DNA from 3 places in the Ramlibacter sp. GS1-15 genome. Region 2 is predicted to be linked to each of the others. Evidence: predicted binding sites of a transcription regulator. Region 2 holds the regulator's gene; each other region holds the start of a gene.

Region 1 (5,844 bases), on a different contig from region 2:
CCAGCCCAGCCCCGCGGGCGCGGGCTGCTGCGACTGGTTGGTGACCGACAGTGTGAAGGCCAGCGAATCGGGCGAGAGCCGCAGGCTCTGCGAGCTGTCGAAGGCGAACGGCCAGGACTCGTCGGCGCGATGTTCGAACGACAGCAGGGCGAAACCGGTGTCGCTGTCGAGCACCTGCCAGGGCCGCTGCCAGCCCACGCCGTGGATCGCATGCGGCTCGTCGCCGTTGTTGCGCACCAGCGGGTACAGCGTGCCCTGCCACTGCAGCGTGGCCTGGGCGATGCGGTTCGAGAAGGGCACGAGGGGGTAGCAGCCGGATTGGCGCGCCGTGCTGAGCTGCGAGGGCTGCGCCGAGCGCAATACCGGCGTGCCGTCCAGCCAGAGGCCCGCGATGCAGCCGCCGAGCTCGGGCTCGATGTGGCAGACGAGCGCACCTGCTTGCAGTCGGACCATCGGGCCATTGTGCCGCGATCCGGGCGTAAAAAAGGCCCGCGGAGCGCTAGCTCACGCGGGCCAACATCCAAAGGAGATCGTTATCGCTGCATCTTGCCGATCAGCGGTTGTAGGCGGTCTCGCCGTGGCTGGAGATGTCCAGGCCTTCGCGCTCTTCTTCTTCCGAGACGCGCAGGCCGATCACCACGTCGACGATCTTGTAGGCGATGAAGGCGACGACGCCGGACCAGATGTAGGTGGTCAGCACGCCCTGGAACTGGATCCAGACCTGGCCGCCGATCGAGTAGTCGGCCGCGACCTTGTTCGCGACATAGTCGTACACGCCCGTGCCGCCCAGGGAGGGCGAGCAGAACACGCCGGTCAGCAGCGCGCCCAGCGTGCCGCCGACGGCGTGCACGCCGAACACGTCCAGCGCGTCGTCGGCGCCGAGCATGCGCTTGAGGCCGTTGACGCCCCACAGGCAGACCAGGCCGGCGATCAGGCCGATCACGATCGAGCCCATCACACCGACGAAGCCGCAGGCGGGCGTGATCGCGACGAGGCCGGCGACGGCACCCGAGGCGGCGCCCAGCATGGAGGCCTTGCCCTTGGCGAGCGCTTCACCCGCGATCCACGACAGCGTCGCGGCAGCGGTGGCGAACAGCGTGTTGGCGAACGCCAGGCCCGCGGTGCCGGTGGCTTCCAGGTTGGAGCCGGCGTTGAAGCCGAACCAGCCCACCCACAGCAGCGAGGCGCCGACCATCGTGAGCGTCAGGCTGTGCGGTGCGAACGACTCCTTGCCGAAGCCGATGCGCTTGCCCACCAGGTAGGCGCCCACCAGGCCGGCGACGCCGGAGTTGATGTGCACCACGGTGCCGCCCGCGAAGTCGAGCGCGCCCTTGGCCCACAGCCAGCCGCCATTGGCGGTGACGGTTTCCAGCGTCTTGGCGTCGGTGATCGCGTCCGGGCCGTCCCAGTACCACACCATGTGCGCGATGGGCAGGTAGCTGAACGTGAACCACAGCACGATGAACAGCAGCAGCGCCGAGAACTTGATGCGCTCGGCCAGCGCGCCGATGATCAGCGCGCAGGTGATCGCCGCGAAGGTCGCCTGGAAGGTGATGAAGCTCAGTTCCGGGATCACGACGCCCTTGCTGAAGGTGGCCGCGACGGAGTCCGGCGTGATGCCCTTCATGAAGATCTTGTCGAAGCTGCCGATGAACGGGTTGCCCGCGGTGAACGCGAGGCTGTAGCCGTACAGGGCCCACAGGACATAGATCAATGCCGTGATCACGAAGACCTGCATCAGCACGGACAGCATGTTCTTGCTGCGCACCAGGCCGCCGTAGAAGAGCGCGAGGCCGGGAATGGTCATCAGGATGACGAGCGTGGTGGCCACGGTCATCCACGCGGTGTCACCCTTGTTGGGGACGGGCGCGGGTGCGGAAGCGGCGGCGGCCGGTGCCGAGGCCGCCACGGCCGCAGCGGGTGCGGCGGCCGCAGGCTTGGCTTCGGCGGCAGCAGCGGATGCGGCCGGTGCCGCGGCAGCCGACGCCGGCGCCGCCGGGGTCTGGGCCAGCGCAGCGCCGCCCGCCAGGAGGCCCCAGCCGAGGGCCAGGGATACGAGAAGTCGTTTCATGGTGTCGTCTCTCTTGTCGTGTCCAGGCGGCGCTTAGAGCGCCTCCTTTCCGGTTTCACCCGTGCGGATGCGCACGACCTGCTCCAGGTCGTACACGAAGATCTTCCCGTCCCCGATCTTGCCGGTGCGGGCCGCGCCCTCGACGGCTTCGATCACGCGGTCGACGAGGTCGTCGGACACCGCCGCCTCGATCTTCACCTTGGGCAGGAAGTCCACCACGTACTCCGCGCCGCGGTACAGCTCGGTGTGGCCTTTCTGGCGTCCGAAGCCCTTGACTTCGGTGACGGTGATGCCCTGCACCCCGATGCCGGAGAGGGCTTCGCGCACCTCGTCCAGCTTGAATGGCTTGATGATGGCCGTTACGAGTTTCATGTGATCTCCTTGGGGACGGATGGCTTGTCCTTCTGTTCGTGCCGGGACGTCAGAAGGTCTTCTTGATCCCGGCGACCAGGTTGGCCTTGCCGAGGTCCTTCGTGCCGCTGCCGGGCAGCGTGTAGGGGAAGCCGAAGTGGCTCTTCCAGTTGGTGCCGATCACGGCCAGGCTCACCGACAGGCCATTGCCCAGGTCCTTGGCGCCCGTGAGCGAGTAGTCCATGTAGGTGCCGAAGTTCTTGATGCGCTGCCAGCCCACGTGCGGCGTGACCGAGTAGCCGTTGCCCAGGTCGACCGCGGCCGACAGGTCCAGGTAGCCGCTTTGCTTGCTGTTCGGCGTGCCGAACAGGTTGGTGAGGCTGTGCGAATACTTGGCGGTGAAGATGCTGTACGTCAGCGCGCCGTACAGCTCGAAGGTGTTGGCGTTCTCGCCCGTGATGTGCTTGAGCGTGTTGCCCGCGTACCAGTATTCGAGGCCGCCGACGTCGTAGGAGAGCGCGTCGCTGATGCTGCCCTTGTAGCCGCCGTAGAGATCGATTTCCACCGGACCCTTGGCCTGGGGGCCGCCGGGGATCGAGGAGTCCTTGATCCACTTGATGGTGGACGCCCAGGTGCCGACATACCAGCCGCTCTTGTGGGCGAAGTCGATGCCGCCCTGCAGCGCGGGTTCGCGCGCCGACTGCGAAATGCCGCGGTAGCGGTATTCGGTGACGGCACCGATGTTGTACGACAGCGTGTAGTCCGGTTCCGGGGCCTTGGTCTGCGCGAACGCGGCGCCCGACAGGGCGAGGACCGCGAGGACCATCTTCGGGGCGAGCTTCTTCGAATCCACTGAGTTCTCCTGAGATAAAGGAAGGGGCAGGAGCCCTCGTAGCAGGGAGCGTGCCAAACGTCACAAGAACGCTGGAGCGAGTGCACGACCCGCATGGCGCGGCCGTTGTGATGGGCTGAAGCCGGGCTGGAGGGCGGATCCGCACGCGCGTGGTGCGCGGGCGACGCGTTCCGGCGCACGTGGTGCGTTATGCACCCGAATGGGGAGGAACGACTCGATGAGCCTGTCATTGGTGCAAAGCCGGGCACTGGTGGGTCTGCACGCTTCGGCCGTCACTGTCGAGGTTCACTTGGCCAATGGCCTGCCCAACTTCATGCTCGTCGGCTTGGCCGATGTCGAGGTGAAAGAGGCGCGCGAGCGCGTCCGCTCGGCCCTGCAGAACTGCGGCTTCGAATTTCCCCACAACAAACGGATCACCGTCAACCTGGCACCGGCGGACCTGCCGAAGGACTCCGGGCGATTCGACCTGCCGATCGCGTTGGGCATCCTGGCCGCCAGCGGGCAGCTCGATGCGGGCCGCCTGGCGGGCTGGGAATTCGCGGGCGAGCTGTCGCTTTCGGGCGAACTGCGGCCGGTGCGCGGCGCGCTTGCGATGAGCCTGGCCCTGCATGCCGGCGGCGCGCGAACCCGGCTCGTGCTGCCGCCAGGCAGCGCCGATGAAGCGGCGCTGGTGCCGGGGGCGCAGGTCTACCGCGCGAACCACCTGCTCGATGTCGCGCGCCAGTTCATGCCGGCGCAGGAAGGGCAGGATGCGCCAGCCGAGGGCTGGTCGCGCCTGGAAGCGCAAGCGGTGCTGAACGCCGGCGTGTATCCCGATCTCGCTGACGTGAAGGGGCAATCGGCTGCGAAGCGCGCGCTGGAAATCGCCGCGGCCGGCGGCCATTCACTGCTGCTGCTCGGCCCGCCGGGTTCGGGCAAGTCGATGCTGGCGCAGCGCTTCGCCGGCCTGCTGCCGCCCCTGTCGGTGGACGAGGCGCTGCAGACCGCGGCCATCGCCAGCCTCGCCGGCCGCTTCGCGCCGTCGGCGTGGGGCACGCGGCCGACGCGCACGCCGCACCACACCGCGAGCGCCGTGTCGCTGGTGGGCGGCGGCTCGCCGCCCCGCCCGGGCGAGATCTCGCTGGCGCACAACGGCGTGCTGTTTCTCGACGAACTCCCCGAGTTCCCGCGCGCCGCCCTGGAGGCCTTGCGCGAGCCGCTCGAGACCGGGCAGATCACCATCACGCGGGCCGCTCATCGCGCCGACTTCCCGGCGCGTTTCCAGTTCGTCGGCGCGATGAACCCTTGCCCCTGCGGCTGGCTGGGCGCGTCGCACCGCGCCTGCCGCTGCACGCCCGACCAGGTCGCGCGTTACCAGTCCAGGCTCAGTGGCCCGCTGCTCGATCGGATCGACCTTCATGTCGAGGTGCCCGCGATGCGCGCCGAGGAGCTGTTGCACGCGCCGGCGGGCGAGGCGACGTCGCGGGTGCGCGAGCGCTGTGCGGCGGCGCGCGAGCGTTCGATGCAGCGCCAGGGCAAGGCCAATTGCGCGCTGCAGGGCAAGGAGATCGACTTGCACGCCGGGCTCGATGATGCCGCCGCGAAGTTCCTGAACATCGCCTCGGCGCGCCTGGGCTGGAGCGCGCGCGCCACGCATCGGGCCATGAAGGTGGCGCGCACGATCGCGGACCTTGCCGGGGCGCCGGCCACGCAGGTCGCGCACGTGGCCGAGGCGGTGCAGTACCGGCGGGCGCTCGCGGCCGGGGCCTGACGCGCGTCAGGCGGCCAGTGCCGTGCCCAGCTGGCGCAGCATCGCCGCGCCGTCGCCGGCCCACGCGCTGCCGTGCATGCAGGCGAGCACCTTGGGTTCGAGCCGCGCGAGCTTCTCGATCATCGCGGGCAGGTTGCCGGTGTGCGAGTAATAGTCTTCCTGCCGGCGGAACGCTTCGCTGGGCGTGAGGATGTCGCCGCGCGTGAGCGGCTCCTCGCCCATGCCGGGCTGCGTGAACAGGTCGCCGCAGAACAGCGTGCCGCTCGTGCGGTCGTACAGATAGCCGCATTCCCAGCCATGCGGCAGGTGCGGGGTCGACTGCCACACGACCTGGTGCGCGCCCAGGTCCAGCACGTCGCCGTCGTTCATCGCCACTGGCTCGACGTCGACCTGGTCCCTGATCGCGATCATGGCGGCCACGCGGCTGCAGACCGGCCGCGCTTCGGGCGCTGCGGAAAGGAAGTCCTGCAGGGCGCCGCATTCGTCGGCCTCGTAATGCGAGAACGCGATGTAGCGCAGTTTCGCGACCGGCATCACGGTCTCGATCTGCGATCGCACCAGCGGAAACAGCTTGCGCGGCCCGGTGTGGAACAGCAGCGGCTTGTCGTCAACCACCAGGTACTGGTTGAACGAGAACCCGCCCGGAATGAATTCGGGCGGCATGGCGATGCTGATGCGCCAGGTGTCGGGCGCGACACGGTGGATGGAGGGGCGCGGTTGCGGCGTGTTCATCGGGCACTCTTTCTTCTCGGACGCGGGGTGGACATGGCTGCAGGCGGCGGTCCGAGGGCAGCGAGCAGCAGCTCGGCCTGGCGGCGG
Region 2 (5,844 bases):
CACATCGGCACGCGCCGCGATTCCTTCAGGCGCATGCGTGAAGGCAGCTTCATGTCGGGCGTGAGCACCCAGGCGGTCCACCCGGCGTAATGGGCCTTCCAGTGGGCGGCGAGCCGCGCGAAGAAATCGGCACCCTCGCCTGCCTGCGCGCGCTCGCGCCCGCCTTGCGTGCGTCCCGCGACGCCGGCCGTCTCGATGCGCTCGCCGTAGGGCGGGTTGACCAGCATCACGCCCGGTGTATCGGCCGGCGGCATGCGCTGCAAGGCATCGCCGCCGCGCAGCTGCACGGCTTCGGCGACACCCGCGCGCTCGGCGTTGCGTCGCGCGAAGTCGACCATGCGGAACGCGACGTCGCTGCCGAACACCAACGCCGCGGGCGCGCGCTGCTGTGCCCTCGCCTCCTCGCGCAACTGCTGCCACGGCCCGGCCTCGAAAGGCAGGAGCTTCTCGAAGGCGAAGCGCCGCAGGCTGCCGGGCGCGATGCGGCACGCGAGCTGCGCGGCCTCGATCGCGATCGTGCCGCTGCCGCAGCACGGGTCGTACAGCGGCACCTCGGCCTGCCAGCCGCTGGCGGCGATCATGGCGGCGGCGAGCGTTTCCTTCAGTGGCGCCTCGCCCTTGTCCTCGCGCCAGCCACGCTTGAAGAGCGGCTCGCCCGAGGTGTCGATGTACAGCGTCGCCTGGTCGCTGGTGAGGTGCGCGTAGATGCGCACGTCCGGCCGCTGCGTGTCCACGTCCGGCCGGGCGCCGGCCTTGTCGCGGAAGCGGTCCGCGATGGCGTCCTTGACCTTCAGCGCCGCGAAGTTGAGGCTCTTGAGCGGGCTGTGCTGCGCAGTGATCTCGACCTTGAAGCTTTGCCGGTCCGTGAACCAGTCTTCCCAGGCGACCGCGCTCGCCATGGCGTAGAGGTCACCTTCGTTGCGGTACGGCGCGTGCGCCAGCTGCACCAGCACGCGCTGTGCGAGCCGGCTGTGCAGGTTCAGGCGCATCGCGTCGCGCCATGACGCGCGCAGCACGACGCCGCCGCGGCCGGTGAGCAGGTCGTCGCCCGCCAGCTGCGTCAGGCGATGCACCTCGTCGGCGAGAAAACCCTCGACGCCCGCGGCGCACGGCAGGAACAGTTTCAGCGAACTCACAGGGCCTTGCGCAGGTTGGCGGGCGCGATCCGCAGCGCCTCGCGGTATTTGGCCACGGTGCGGCGCGCGCACTCGATACCCTGCTCCTTGAGCATCTCGGAGATCTGGCTGTCCGACAGGGGCCTTTTCGTGTTCTCGCTGGCGACGAACTGCTTGATCAATGCGCGCACCGCGGTGCTCGAGGCATTGCCGCCGGTTTCGGTGCCCAGCGCGGAGCCAAAGAAGTACTTCAGCTCGAACGTGCCGTACGGCGTGGCCATGTACTTGGCCGTCGTCACCCGGCTGATGGTCGATTCGTGCAGGCCGAGCTCGTCGGCGATCTCGCGCAGCACCAGCGGGCGCATCGCCAGCTCGCCGTGCACGAAGAAGTTCTTCTGGCGTTCGACGATCGCGTTCGACACCCGCAGGATCGTGTCGAAGCGCTGCTGGATGTTCTTGATGAACCAGCGCGCCTCCTGCAATCGCTGCTGCAGCGCCTGGTGGCCCTCGCCCTTGTGCGACTTGAGCGCGCCGGCGTAGATGTCGTGCACGCGCAGGCGCGGCATCACGTCGGGATTGAGCTGCACGCGGAACTTCAGGTTGGTGCCCCGCCCGGCGCGCGTGACCAGCACGTCGGGGATGACGACGTTGCGTTCGACGTCCACGAACCTGCGCCCGGGCTTGGGCTCCAGCCGCGTGATCAGCCCGATGGCGGCACGAACCTGCGGGTCGCCTTCGCCCGTGAGCTGCACGAGCCGCTTGATGTCGCGGCGCGCGAGCAGGTCCATCGGCTGCTCGCAGATCCGCAATGCGGCCAGGGTCGCCGGCGGGGCGTCACCCGCGGCCTGCATGGCCTTGAGCTGCAGCGTGAGGCATTCGGCGAGCGAGCGGGCGCCGACGCCCGCCGGCTCGAGGTGGTGCAACAGGCGCAGCGCCACGGTGAAGCGGTGCACGAGTTCCTCGCGCTGCTCCTCGTCATCCGGCGCGAGCGACGCGGCGAGGGACTCCAGCGGCTCGTCGAGGTAGCCGTCGTCGTTGAGCGACTCGATCAGGAAGCGCAGCGCGAAGCGGTCCTCCTCGCACAGGCGCAGCGACAGTGCCTGGCGGTGCAGGTGGGACTGCAGCGAATCCTGCCCGCGCGCGAGCTCGGTCGCGTCCACGTCCTCGTCGGGCTCGGCGTTGTTCTTGCGCGGCGCGGCGTCCACGCCCCACTCGGCGTCGTCGGGCACGACTTCCGTGCTGCCGTCGCCGTCCCAGCTCTCGGCTTCGGACTCGATGGTCGGCGCCTCCGCTTCGCCCGCGTCGTCCGAGCCGGACGAAAAGGAGCTCGTGTCGGTGTCGTCGGATTCGGCCGGCGTGTCCACCGCGCCGGCCCCGAAGTCCTCGCGCGCCTCCTCGGCGTTCAGCTCGAGGAAGGGGTTGTCGTCGAGCATCTGCTCGACTTCCTGCGCGAGCTCCATCGTGGAGAGCTGGAGCAGCCGGATCGACTGCTGCAGCTGCGGCGTCAACGCCAGATGCTGCGAGACGCGAAGCGACAGGCCCTGCTTCATACGGAGGACCCGGTCACATTCGGAAGTGCTCGCCGAGATAGACGCGCCGCACGTCGGCGTTGTTCACGATCTCGGAGGGCGTGCCCTGCGCGAGCACGGCGCCATCGCTGATGATGTAGGCGTGGTCGCAGATGCCCAGCGTCTCGCGCACGTTGTGGTCGGTGATCAACACGCCGATGCCGCGCGACTTGAGGAAGCCGATGATGCGCTGGATCTCGATCACGGCGATCGGGTCGATGCCGGCGAACGGCTCGTCCAGCAGGATGAAGCGCGGCTGGGTCGCCAGCGCCCGCGCGATCTCCACGCGCCGCCGCTCGCCGCCCGACAGGGCCAGCGCCGGCGAATCGCGCAGATGGTCCACGCGCAGGTCCTGCAGCAGCGCCGTGAGGCGCTTGTCGATCTCGGCGTTCGTGAGCGGCTGGCCGCTCTCGTCGCGCTGCAGTTCGAGCACCGCGCGCACGTTCTCCTCGACATTGAGCTTGCGGAAGATCGAGGCTTCCTGCGGCAGGTACGAGAGGCCCAGCCGCGAGCGGCGGTGGATCGGCATGTGCTCGACCGGGCGATCGTCGATCGAGATCTCGCCCGCGTCGGCGCGCACCAGCCCCACGATCATGTAGAAGGATGTGGTCTTGCCCGCGCCGTTGGGCCCGAGAAGGCCCACGACTTCGCCCTTGTCGACTTCGAGCGAGACATCCTTGACCACCTTGCGGCTGCCGTAGCTTTTCTGCAGGTGCCGCGCCGACAGGCGGCTGATGCCGGCCGCGGGTGCGGCGCGACGCCCGGCGATCGCGGTCTCCTCGATCACTTCCTGCCCCCGTTCAGCGTGGTGCTCGGGCGCAGGTTGGCGGCGGGGCCGTTGGGCGCGACGACGGGCGCCGAGGCGCCCGGCTTCGGCGTGAGCACCGCGCGCACGCGACCGCCTGTGGCCGGGCTCGCCGGCCCGCCGTCCACGGTGTACACGTCGGTGCTGTTGTCGTAGACGATCAGGCTGCCGACCACCTCGTCGGCCAGCGCACCGCCGCGGATGCGGCGCATCTCGGCGCGCTTGATGAACTTCACGCGGTCGGCCTTGCCGTCGTATTCGATGGTCTCGCCCTCGCCTTCGATGAACTCGTCGACCCCGTCGCGCTTTTGCCGGTAGAACGCGAGCTTGCCCGGTTCGGCGGTGACGACGCCGTACTGGTAGCCCTCCGGGTCCTGACGCACGTCGATGCGGGCGCCACGGATGAGGATGCTGCCCTTGGTGACGACCACCTTGCCGGTGAACACGCTGGTCTGCTTCAGGTCGTCGTAGCGCAGCGCGTCGGCCTCCACGTTCATGGGCTTGTTGCGGTCCGCCTTTTCGGCGCCGGCCGGTGCGGCCGCAAAGGCGAGGACGAGCGCGAGCCCGAGGGGGGCAAGGGTATGTTTCATATCGGCACGAATCTTGCTGCGCATTGTAGCGAGACCGGGCCATCGCGCCCGCGCCATGCGGCTTTTCTCGCGCCGCACGGAAATATGTCGCCGGTCAGCGCTTGGCTCGGGCTTCGCCGACGAGGTAGTCGACGACCTGGAGCATGCGCGGGTTGTTGCTCGCCAGCGTGCCGTCGGTGTAATAGCGGCCGGCGACGCCCATGGCGGGCACGCCTTCCACCCCGTACAGGTTCTGCAGGTCGGCGGCGCGCCTCGCCTTCGCGGAGATCGCGAACGAGGTGTACAGCTCGGTGAACTTCTGCGGATCGATGCCCTGCTTGGCGACCCAGGCCGTGATCGGCTGCTGGCGGGTGAGGTCCAGGTGCTCCTTGTGGATCGCGTCGAACACCTTGACGTGCAGGTCTTCCACCTTGCCCAGCGCGTCGAGTGCGTAGAACAGGCGCTGCTGCGGGACCATGTCGTCGCGAAACGCCGCCGGCACCCGGCGCAGCACGACATCCGGCGGCAGCCGCCGGCTCCATCCCTGCAGCATCGGCTCGAACGCGTTGCAGTGCGGGCAGCTGTACCAGAAGAATTCGACGACCTCGATCTTGCCGGCCGCCGCATCGACCGGAACCTGCCGCTCCAGCGTGCGGTAATCGTGGCCGTCTTCGGGCGCCTTGCTCTGGGCGCGCACGACCAGCGGCAGCCCGCCCGCGGCGAGGCCTGCGACGGCAAGGGAGAACTCACGTCGTTTCATGGCGATTCCTCAACGCTGCACGCGCACCAGCGCGGTTTCGATGCCGCCCGACTCCAGCTTTTCCTTCTGGCGGTCGGCGTCCTCCTTCTTCTCGAACGGGCCTACGCGCACGCGGAACACCTGGCGGCCCGACTGCTCGCGCTCGCTCACCTTCGCATCGACGCCCATCAGCGACAGCTTGGCGCGCTGCGCCTCGGCGTCCTCGGGCGTGCGGAAGGCGCCGGCCTGCACGAAGTAAAGGAAGGGGTCGGTGTTGGCCGCGGCCTTGGCGGCGGCGAAGTCGCCCAGCGGGTCGTTCGATTTGCGGCCCGTGACGGCGGGTGGCGCCTTGTCGGGCGCGACGACCGCCGGGGCCGGGATGGTCGCGACCGGCGGCGCAGGCGCGACCGCATCCGGGTTGGTGCCCGGCGTACCGGGCGCGACCGGGCGCGCCGGGTTCTTGCCGTACAGCGGCGCGTTTGGATCCCAGTCCTTGTTGCGGCGGGACTCGGCCGCGTCCTGCTCGGGCGTGCGGCTCTGGCCGCGGTTCAGGAAAGGCACCGGGACCTTGGTCACGTAGACCGCGACCGCGAGAGCGGCGGCCAGGCCCAGCACGACGCCGATGATGATGCCGACGATGACGTTGCCGCGTTGTACTTGCTTCACTTCTGTTGTCTCACATCTTGCGCGGGGCGCTCACGCCCAGCACAGCCAGGCCATTGTGCAACACCTGCGCGCAGGCGGCCACGAGGGCGAGCCGCGCTTTTTTCAGGATCTCGTCGTCCACCAGGATCCGCTCGCTGTCGTAATAGCTGTGGTAGGCCGCCGCCAGCTCGCGCAGGTAGAAGGTGACGTCGTGGGGCGCGAAATCTTGCGCCGCGGCGGCGAGCATCTCCGGGTATTTCGCCAGCTGCAGCATCAGCGACAGCGCCTGCGGGCTGGTCAGCGCCGACAGGTCGGCGTCCTCCAGGATGGCCGCGTCGCCGCCCCACATCGCCAGCACCGAGCAGATGCGCGCGTGCGCGTACTGCACGTAGTAGACCGGGTT
Region 3 (5,844 bases), 3.6 Mb from region 2:
CATTTATAATCTTCCCTTCTGACGCGCGGTGGAGCAGTCTGGTAGCTCGTTGGGCTCATAACCCAAAGGTCGCAAGTTCAAATCTTGCCCGCGCAACCAATCAAGAGCAGTTTTCGCTCGCAACAAACGCCCACTTTGCAGTGGGCGTTTTTGTTTGGCGCGCTCTCCAGCGGCACGGAGCCCGCAAGCGATGGAAACCGATGAAGTGACGCTATCGCGTCCTACATCCGGAGCCGGCGTCTATCGACACCATTTTCCTTCTCTCATCCAAGGAGAAAGAGATGAAGCCGCTCCCGCGCAACTTCACCGTGGGCCTCGTGGCTGTCGCACTCGCCGGCGGCTTCGGCATCGCCTGGACTGATGCGAGCTTCGCCAAAGGAGGCGGCGGTGGCGGAGGAGGTGGCGGCGCAGGCGGTGGCGGTGGCGGTGGCGGTGGCGGCGCGGGCGGTGGCGGTGCAGGCGGCGGTGGCGCAGGCGGCGGCGGTGCAGGCGGCGGCGCAGGTGGCGGCGCAGGTGGCGGCGCAGGTGGCGGCGCAGGTGGCGGCGCAGGTGGCGGCGGTGCAGGTGGCGGCGGCGCCGGTGCAGGTGGCGCATCCGCTGGCGGTGGTGCAGGCGCAAGCGCTGGTGCGGGCGGCTCCGGGGGGCCTGGCGGTTCCGCGGCGGCATCGGGTGGTGGCACCGGCACGGCAGGCGCTGCCACTGGCGCAGCAGCTTCGAGTGGGGGCACCAGCGCAGGCACTGCGGGCGCGACGGGCGGCGGTTCGGCAACAGCGGGCTCCGCCGGGGCGGCCCCCGCTTCGGGCGGCACTGCCAACGCAGGCGGCACGGTCGAAGCGCTTCGCCCGCGAATGATCTTCGACTACGACTTCACGAGTGTTGCGGCCGGCATGCCGGTGTCGGGCCCGCTGAGCCAGTGGTATGGCCTGACGGCAAGCGAGAGCGCCGCAGCGCCTGCCACCATGCCGGCGCGAGTGGCCGCGTACCCCGTCCCGCGGACGCCCGGCATCCCGGCGGTCGTCGCGGGGACAGCAGGCACGGCGCCCGCCACGCAGGTCTTGGGCGCACCCGCCGCATCAGCGGCGCCTGCGCAGTTCAGCTATTCGGGCGCCCTCGCGCAGCCGGTGCGCGAACCGTCGGTGTGGACCATGCCCCTGAGGCCGCTTGCCGGCCCGAGCGCACGCTGAACCTGAAGCGGCACGCGGTCCGAGCGTGAACGCAACCGCGCCCGTCCACCGCTTCGCTGTGGATGCGATGCTCGCTCGCCTGGCGCGATGGCTGCGCGTGCTCGGGTTCGACACGCTGTACGACCCGACGGTGCATGACCGCGAGCTTGTGCGCATTGCCAACGACGATGTGCGCACGCTGCTCACACGCGACCGCCACCTCCTGCGCGAACTGCGGCCGCTGCACGCGATCGAGATAGGACACGACGCGCCGCTCGAGCAGCTGCGCCAGGTGATCACGACCTTGTCGCTCGCGCCGCCCACCGAGCTGTTCACCCGCTGCATGGTGTGCAACACGATCCTCACGCGGCCACTGCCGAAACCCGAAGCCGACGCGCTCGTTCCCGAAGGCGTGCGCGGCATTCCCGGCCCGGTTCGGCAATGCCCCACGTGCGGGCGCGTTTACTGGCACGGCTCGCACACGCGGCGCATGCGCGCGGCGATCGAGCGGACGCTGCCCGGCTGGCTGCCGCCGACCGCCGACTGAGGCGGCGCAAGAGCGACCGATATAATCAAAGGTTGTTCTAGAAAAAGCCCGCCCACGAGGACGCCATGACCGATCACGCGCACGACGAAGAACATGCCCCGGAGGGCCACTCCGGACCGATCAAGACACCCAAGCAGTTGCTGGTCACAGTGATCTTCGCCTTCGTGCTGCCGGTCTTCGTCATCATCGGCCTGGTCGCTTTCGTGGTCTCCGAGAACAAGCCGTCGGGCAGCACGCAGGCGGAGCGGCAGGCGCTGGGCGGGCTCACGGCGCAGGATGTGGACCGCGCGACCGCCGAACGTATCCGCAAGGTGGGCACGGTGGAAATCCGCGACGCCAACCGGCCGCTCAAGTCCGGCGAGGACGTCTTCAAGGCGCAGTGCACGACCTGCCACTCCACCGGCGCGGCGGGTGCGCCCAAGTTCGGTGATGCCGCCGCCTGGGCCCCGCGCATCAAGCAAGGGTTCGATGCGCTGGTGCAATCGGCGCTGCACGGCAAGGGCGCGATGCCCGCGCAGGGCGGCGGTGATTTCGATGACGTGGAAGTCGCGCGCGGCGTGGCCTACATGGCGAACGCGGCCGGCGCGAAGTTCCCGGTCCCGCAACGCGCCGCGGGCGCACAGGCGGCGGCGAGCGCCGCGCCCGCTGCGGCGCCCACGACGGCAGCCGCCACCCCTGCGGCCGCAACCCCCGTCGCCGCTGCCGCACCGGCCGCGCAGCCAGCCACCGCTGCGGCCGGCAACGCCGGCGAAGCCCTCTTCAACCAGACCTGCGTTGCGTGCCACGGCGCGGGCGTGGCCGGTGCCCCGAAGTTCGGCGACAAGGCCGCCTGGGCGCCGCGCATCAAGCAGGGCCTCGATACGCTCGTGCAGAACGCGATCAAGGGCAAGGGCGCGATGCCGCCGAAGGGTGGCTCGAGCGCCAGCGATGCGGACGTGCGCGCCGCTGTGCAGTACATGGTGAACGCGGCGAAATAAGCCTCCCCGCTCCAAAAAAAGCCGGCCGTCAGGCCGGCTTTTTTCTTGTGGCGTCCGGGCTGCGCACGAAGCCGAAGCGACGAGGCAGTTCGGCGGCGGCGATTTCCTCGACCCGCCATTCGCCGGATTCGATCGCATCCGCGGCGGCTTCCACATCCTGCGTGTGCACGAGGCCGAAACCGATATCGGCCTCCAGGTACACGCGACCGAGCTCGTCGACCACCGCACCCTCCACGCACGCGCGGCGGCCGGTGTGCGATCTCACGCTGCGGTCGCTGCCGATGCGCCAGATATAAGGCGTCGCCTCCAGCTCCACGTACACCCGCTGCGGGCCGTTCTGGAAGAACCAGCGGCCCTCGTCGTCGCGCTCGTAGTTGCGGTGGATGAAGTCGATGAGCTTCTCATGCCTGAGCAGCGAGCCCTTCGCCTGCGGGAAGGGGCCCGCGGCCTGCGTGCGGTCGTCGCGCATGTACCAGTTGCCGCGCGCATCGAGCCCCAGCCAGGCCCAGCAGTGGGGCACGTTGGGCCACTTGGCGATGGCCTGGCGAACGATGTCGTCCATCGCGCGATTATGGGACGCCGCCAATAAAAAGGCGCCGCATCGCGGCGCCTTGTGGAGGGGCATCTCACGGGATGCCTTTGCATGATTGTGGGTGTTCTGTGCTTGTCTCCTCGGTCCCTCGACCAGGCGGGCGACGGGCGCCCGCGTGCGAGTCCCGCCACTCTACAGGCGTGCACCCGGCCAGTGCATCGGGATTTTCCCGCCCTGTGCTGCGGCGCGAGCGTCCGAAAGTGGTGCAAACGTACGCATGCTTACATTGTGGCATGGTTGATGCACAGGCACCTTCGTTGGGATCAACGACAAGGAACACCAGTGCAGCTCCTCCCCCGAATCGCCCTCGCGATCGCGCTCGTCGCCGCGATGCTCCTGTCTCCTGCACACGCGCAAGGGCTCGCCAAGCCCGGCTTCATGCCGCCGGAGTCGCTGAATGGCGCGGACACCGCATGGATGCTCACCTCCACCGCCCTTGTGCTGCTGATGACCCTGCCCGGCATCGCGTTCTTCTATGCGGGGATGGTGCGCAAGAAGAGCGTGATCAACACGATGGCGAGCGTCGTGGCGATCGCTTCGCTGGTGAGCGTCCTGTGGTTCGCCGTCGCCTACTCGTGGGCCTTCACGCCGGGCGCGCCCTGGATCGGCGGCAATTCGCGCCTGTGGTTCCAGGGGCTGGAGTACGTCAAGGACGGCAAGGTGATGGTGAGCCACGTCGCGCCCAACGTGCCCGAATCGGTGTACGCGATGTTCCAGCTCACCTTCGCGATCATCACGGCGGCGCTGGTCGTCGGCTCGTTCGTCGAGCGCATGAAGTTCTCGGCGATGCTGTGGTTCATCGGCCTGTGGTCGCTGTTCGTGTACGCGCCGGTCGCGCACTGGGTCTGGGAGCCGGGCGGCTGGCTCGCGCGGATGGGTGCGCTCGATTTCGCGGGCGGCTCGGTGGTGCACATCAACGCCGGCGTGTCGGGCCTCGTGTGCGCGTATTTCCTCGGGCCGCGGCGCGGCTATGGGCGGGAGGCCTTCGAGCCCTTCAACCTGGGGCTCACGATGGCGGGCGCGGGCATGTTGTGGGTGGGCTGGTTCGGCTTCAACGCGGGCTCCGCCGTTGCCGCCGACGGGCGTGCGGGACTGGCGATGGCTGTCACGCACATCGCGGCCGCGGCCGGCGCGCTCGCGTGGATGTTCGCCGAGTGGATCGTGCGCCGCCGTCCTTCGCTGCTCGGCCTGTGCTCCGGCCTGGTCGCGGGCCTGGTGGCGATCACGCCCGCCTCGGGCTTCGTCACCGCGCAGTCGGCACTGCTGATCGGATCCGTCGCGGGCGTCGCCTGCTACTGGGGCGCGACGGCTCTCAAGAAGCTGCTGCGCGCCGACGACTCGCTCGACGTGTTCGGCGTGCACGGGGTCGGTGGCATCGTCGGCTGCCTCATGACCGGCCTGCTCGCGAGCAAGAGCGTCTCGGGCGCGCAAGGCAACCTGATGGTGCAGGCCATCGACGCGCTGGCCGTGCTGGCCTACAGCGGGATCATGACCGCGGTGCTGCTCCTGGTCACGAAGTTCATCGTCGGCCTGCGCGTGGACGACGCGTCCGAGAAGGCGGGCCTGGACGTCTCGCAGCATCGCGAACGCATCATCACCTAGCCCCAGGAGGACAGCATGCTCGCCAGCCAGAAAGTCGCGATCGCCGCCCATCTGCATGTGCTCCTGCGGCGCAAGACCGGCCGCGTCACCGACACCGAATGGATGGCGAGCAACCTCGACTACGCGGCGGAGATCGTGCGCTTCGCGCGTGCGAAGGCGCTCGAGGACGGACATGCCGAACTGGCCGAGTGGGCCGGCAAGCTCGAGGAGGCGGTTCTGGCGCCCGAGTCACCGGCCAAGGCGCCCCTGCTGAAGGCAGCGGCTCAGGCGCTCGGCGAAGCCGCGGACGAGAAGGCGCCACGCTATGTCGGGGGGATACGCTAACGGCAAGCTACGGACAGGGTGCTACCATTTTCCCAGGCTGAACGGCTCGCAGAAGAGTTCAACACCAGGAGGGACACCCATGATCTCCAGCTTCCGGGCGCTCGCGCTCGTCTCCACGTTCGTGCTCGCTTCCTGCGGGGGTGGCGGCGGTGGAGGCGGAGCCACCGGCACAGGCCCTGCACCTTCGGGGCCGCAACCCGTGGCGATCACGGAAACCAACGCCAAGCCGGTCGCTGCCAGCGCACTGGATGCGACCCAGGACACTTCGGCGACGGAAGGCGCCGGCGTTCTGGGCGTGCAGGTCGATGCGGGTGGCTCGCCGCCCGTGAACTTCCGGCTGATCGCCGAATCCGTGCGGTTCGCCGCGAACACTTTTTCCGCGGCGCCCCTGCCCGTGGGCACCACGGTCAGCCAGACGAGCAACTGCTCGCTCGGCGGCACGGTGGCCATCAGCGGCCAGGTGGCCGGCACCAACGGCCTGACCGCGGGCGATTCGCTCAGCATCACCTTCAACAACTGCACCGAGACCGCCGGCACCACGATGAACGGGCAGCTGACGGTCAAGCTCCAGAGCGGCTCGCTCACCGCGCTGCCGTTCCATGTCGTGATCGCCACGACCGCGACGAACCTGACGGTGAC

Evidence for each region. The regulator sigma-54, encoded in region 2, starts transcription at its own class of promoters, with help from an activator protein. The targets are predictions, from matches to a motif close to TGGCANGNAANCTGCTTT.
Region 1: the regulator sigma-54 is predicted to act here: its motif matches at 3,314-3,331, upstream of AC3EF3_RS20180 (TorF family putative porin).
Region 3: the regulator sigma-54 is predicted to act here: its motif matches at 3,509-3,526, upstream of AC3EF3_RS00430 (ammonium transporter).

Annotation. Positions count from the first base shown of each region.
Region 1 covers NZ_JBYNTU010000002.1:241,992-247,835, reverse strand. Annotated here, with positions in the region: gene AC3EF3_RS20195 (aldose 1-epimerase) at 1-453, opposite strand, end outside; gene AC3EF3_RS20190 (ammonium transporter) at 554-2,071, opposite strand; gene glnK (P-II family nitrogen regulator) at 2,105-2,443, opposite strand; gene AC3EF3_RS20180 (TorF family putative porin) at 2,493-3,275, opposite strand; gene AC3EF3_RS20175 (YifB family Mg chelatase-like AAA ATPase) at 3,493-5,025, shown strand; gene AC3EF3_RS20170 (oxygen-binding di-iron domain-containing protein) at 5,032-5,757, opposite strand; gene AC3EF3_RS20165 (TetR/AcrR family transcriptional regulator) at 5,754-5,844, opposite strand, start outside.
Region 2 covers NZ_JBYNTU010000001.1:3,714,166-3,720,009, forward strand. Annotated here, with positions in the region: gene AC3EF3_RS18670 (THUMP domain-containing class I SAM-dependent RNA methyltransferase) at 1-1,136, opposite strand, end outside; gene AC3EF3_RS18675 (RNA polymerase factor sigma-54) at 1,133-2,665, opposite strand; gene lptB (LPS export ABC transporter ATP-binding protein) at 2,679-3,467, opposite strand; gene lptA (lipopolysaccharide transport periplasmic protein LptA) at 3,467-4,078, opposite strand; gene AC3EF3_RS18690 (thiol:disulfide interchange protein DsbA/DsbL) at 4,173-4,817, opposite strand; gene AC3EF3_RS18695 (SPOR domain-containing protein) at 4,827-5,462, opposite strand; gene argS (arginine--tRNA ligase) at 5,473-5,844, opposite strand, start outside.
Region 3 covers NZ_JBYNTU010000001.1:76,040-81,883, forward strand. Annotated here, with positions in the region: tRNA gene AC3EF3_RS00400 (tRNA-Met) at 23-99, shown strand; gene AC3EF3_RS00405 (hypothetical protein) at 388-852, shown strand; gene AC3EF3_RS00410 (hypothetical protein) at 849-1,184, shown strand; gene AC3EF3_RS00415 (Mut7-C RNAse domain-containing protein) at 1,210-1,710, shown strand; gene AC3EF3_RS00420 (c-type cytochrome) at 1,776-2,687, shown strand; gene AC3EF3_RS00425 (DUF2946 family protein) at 2,716-3,249, opposite strand; gene AC3EF3_RS00430 (ammonium transporter) at 3,610-4,881, shown strand; gene AC3EF3_RS00435 (hypothetical protein) at 4,897-5,205, shown strand; gene AC3EF3_RS00440 (hypothetical protein) at 5,285-5,844, shown strand, end outside.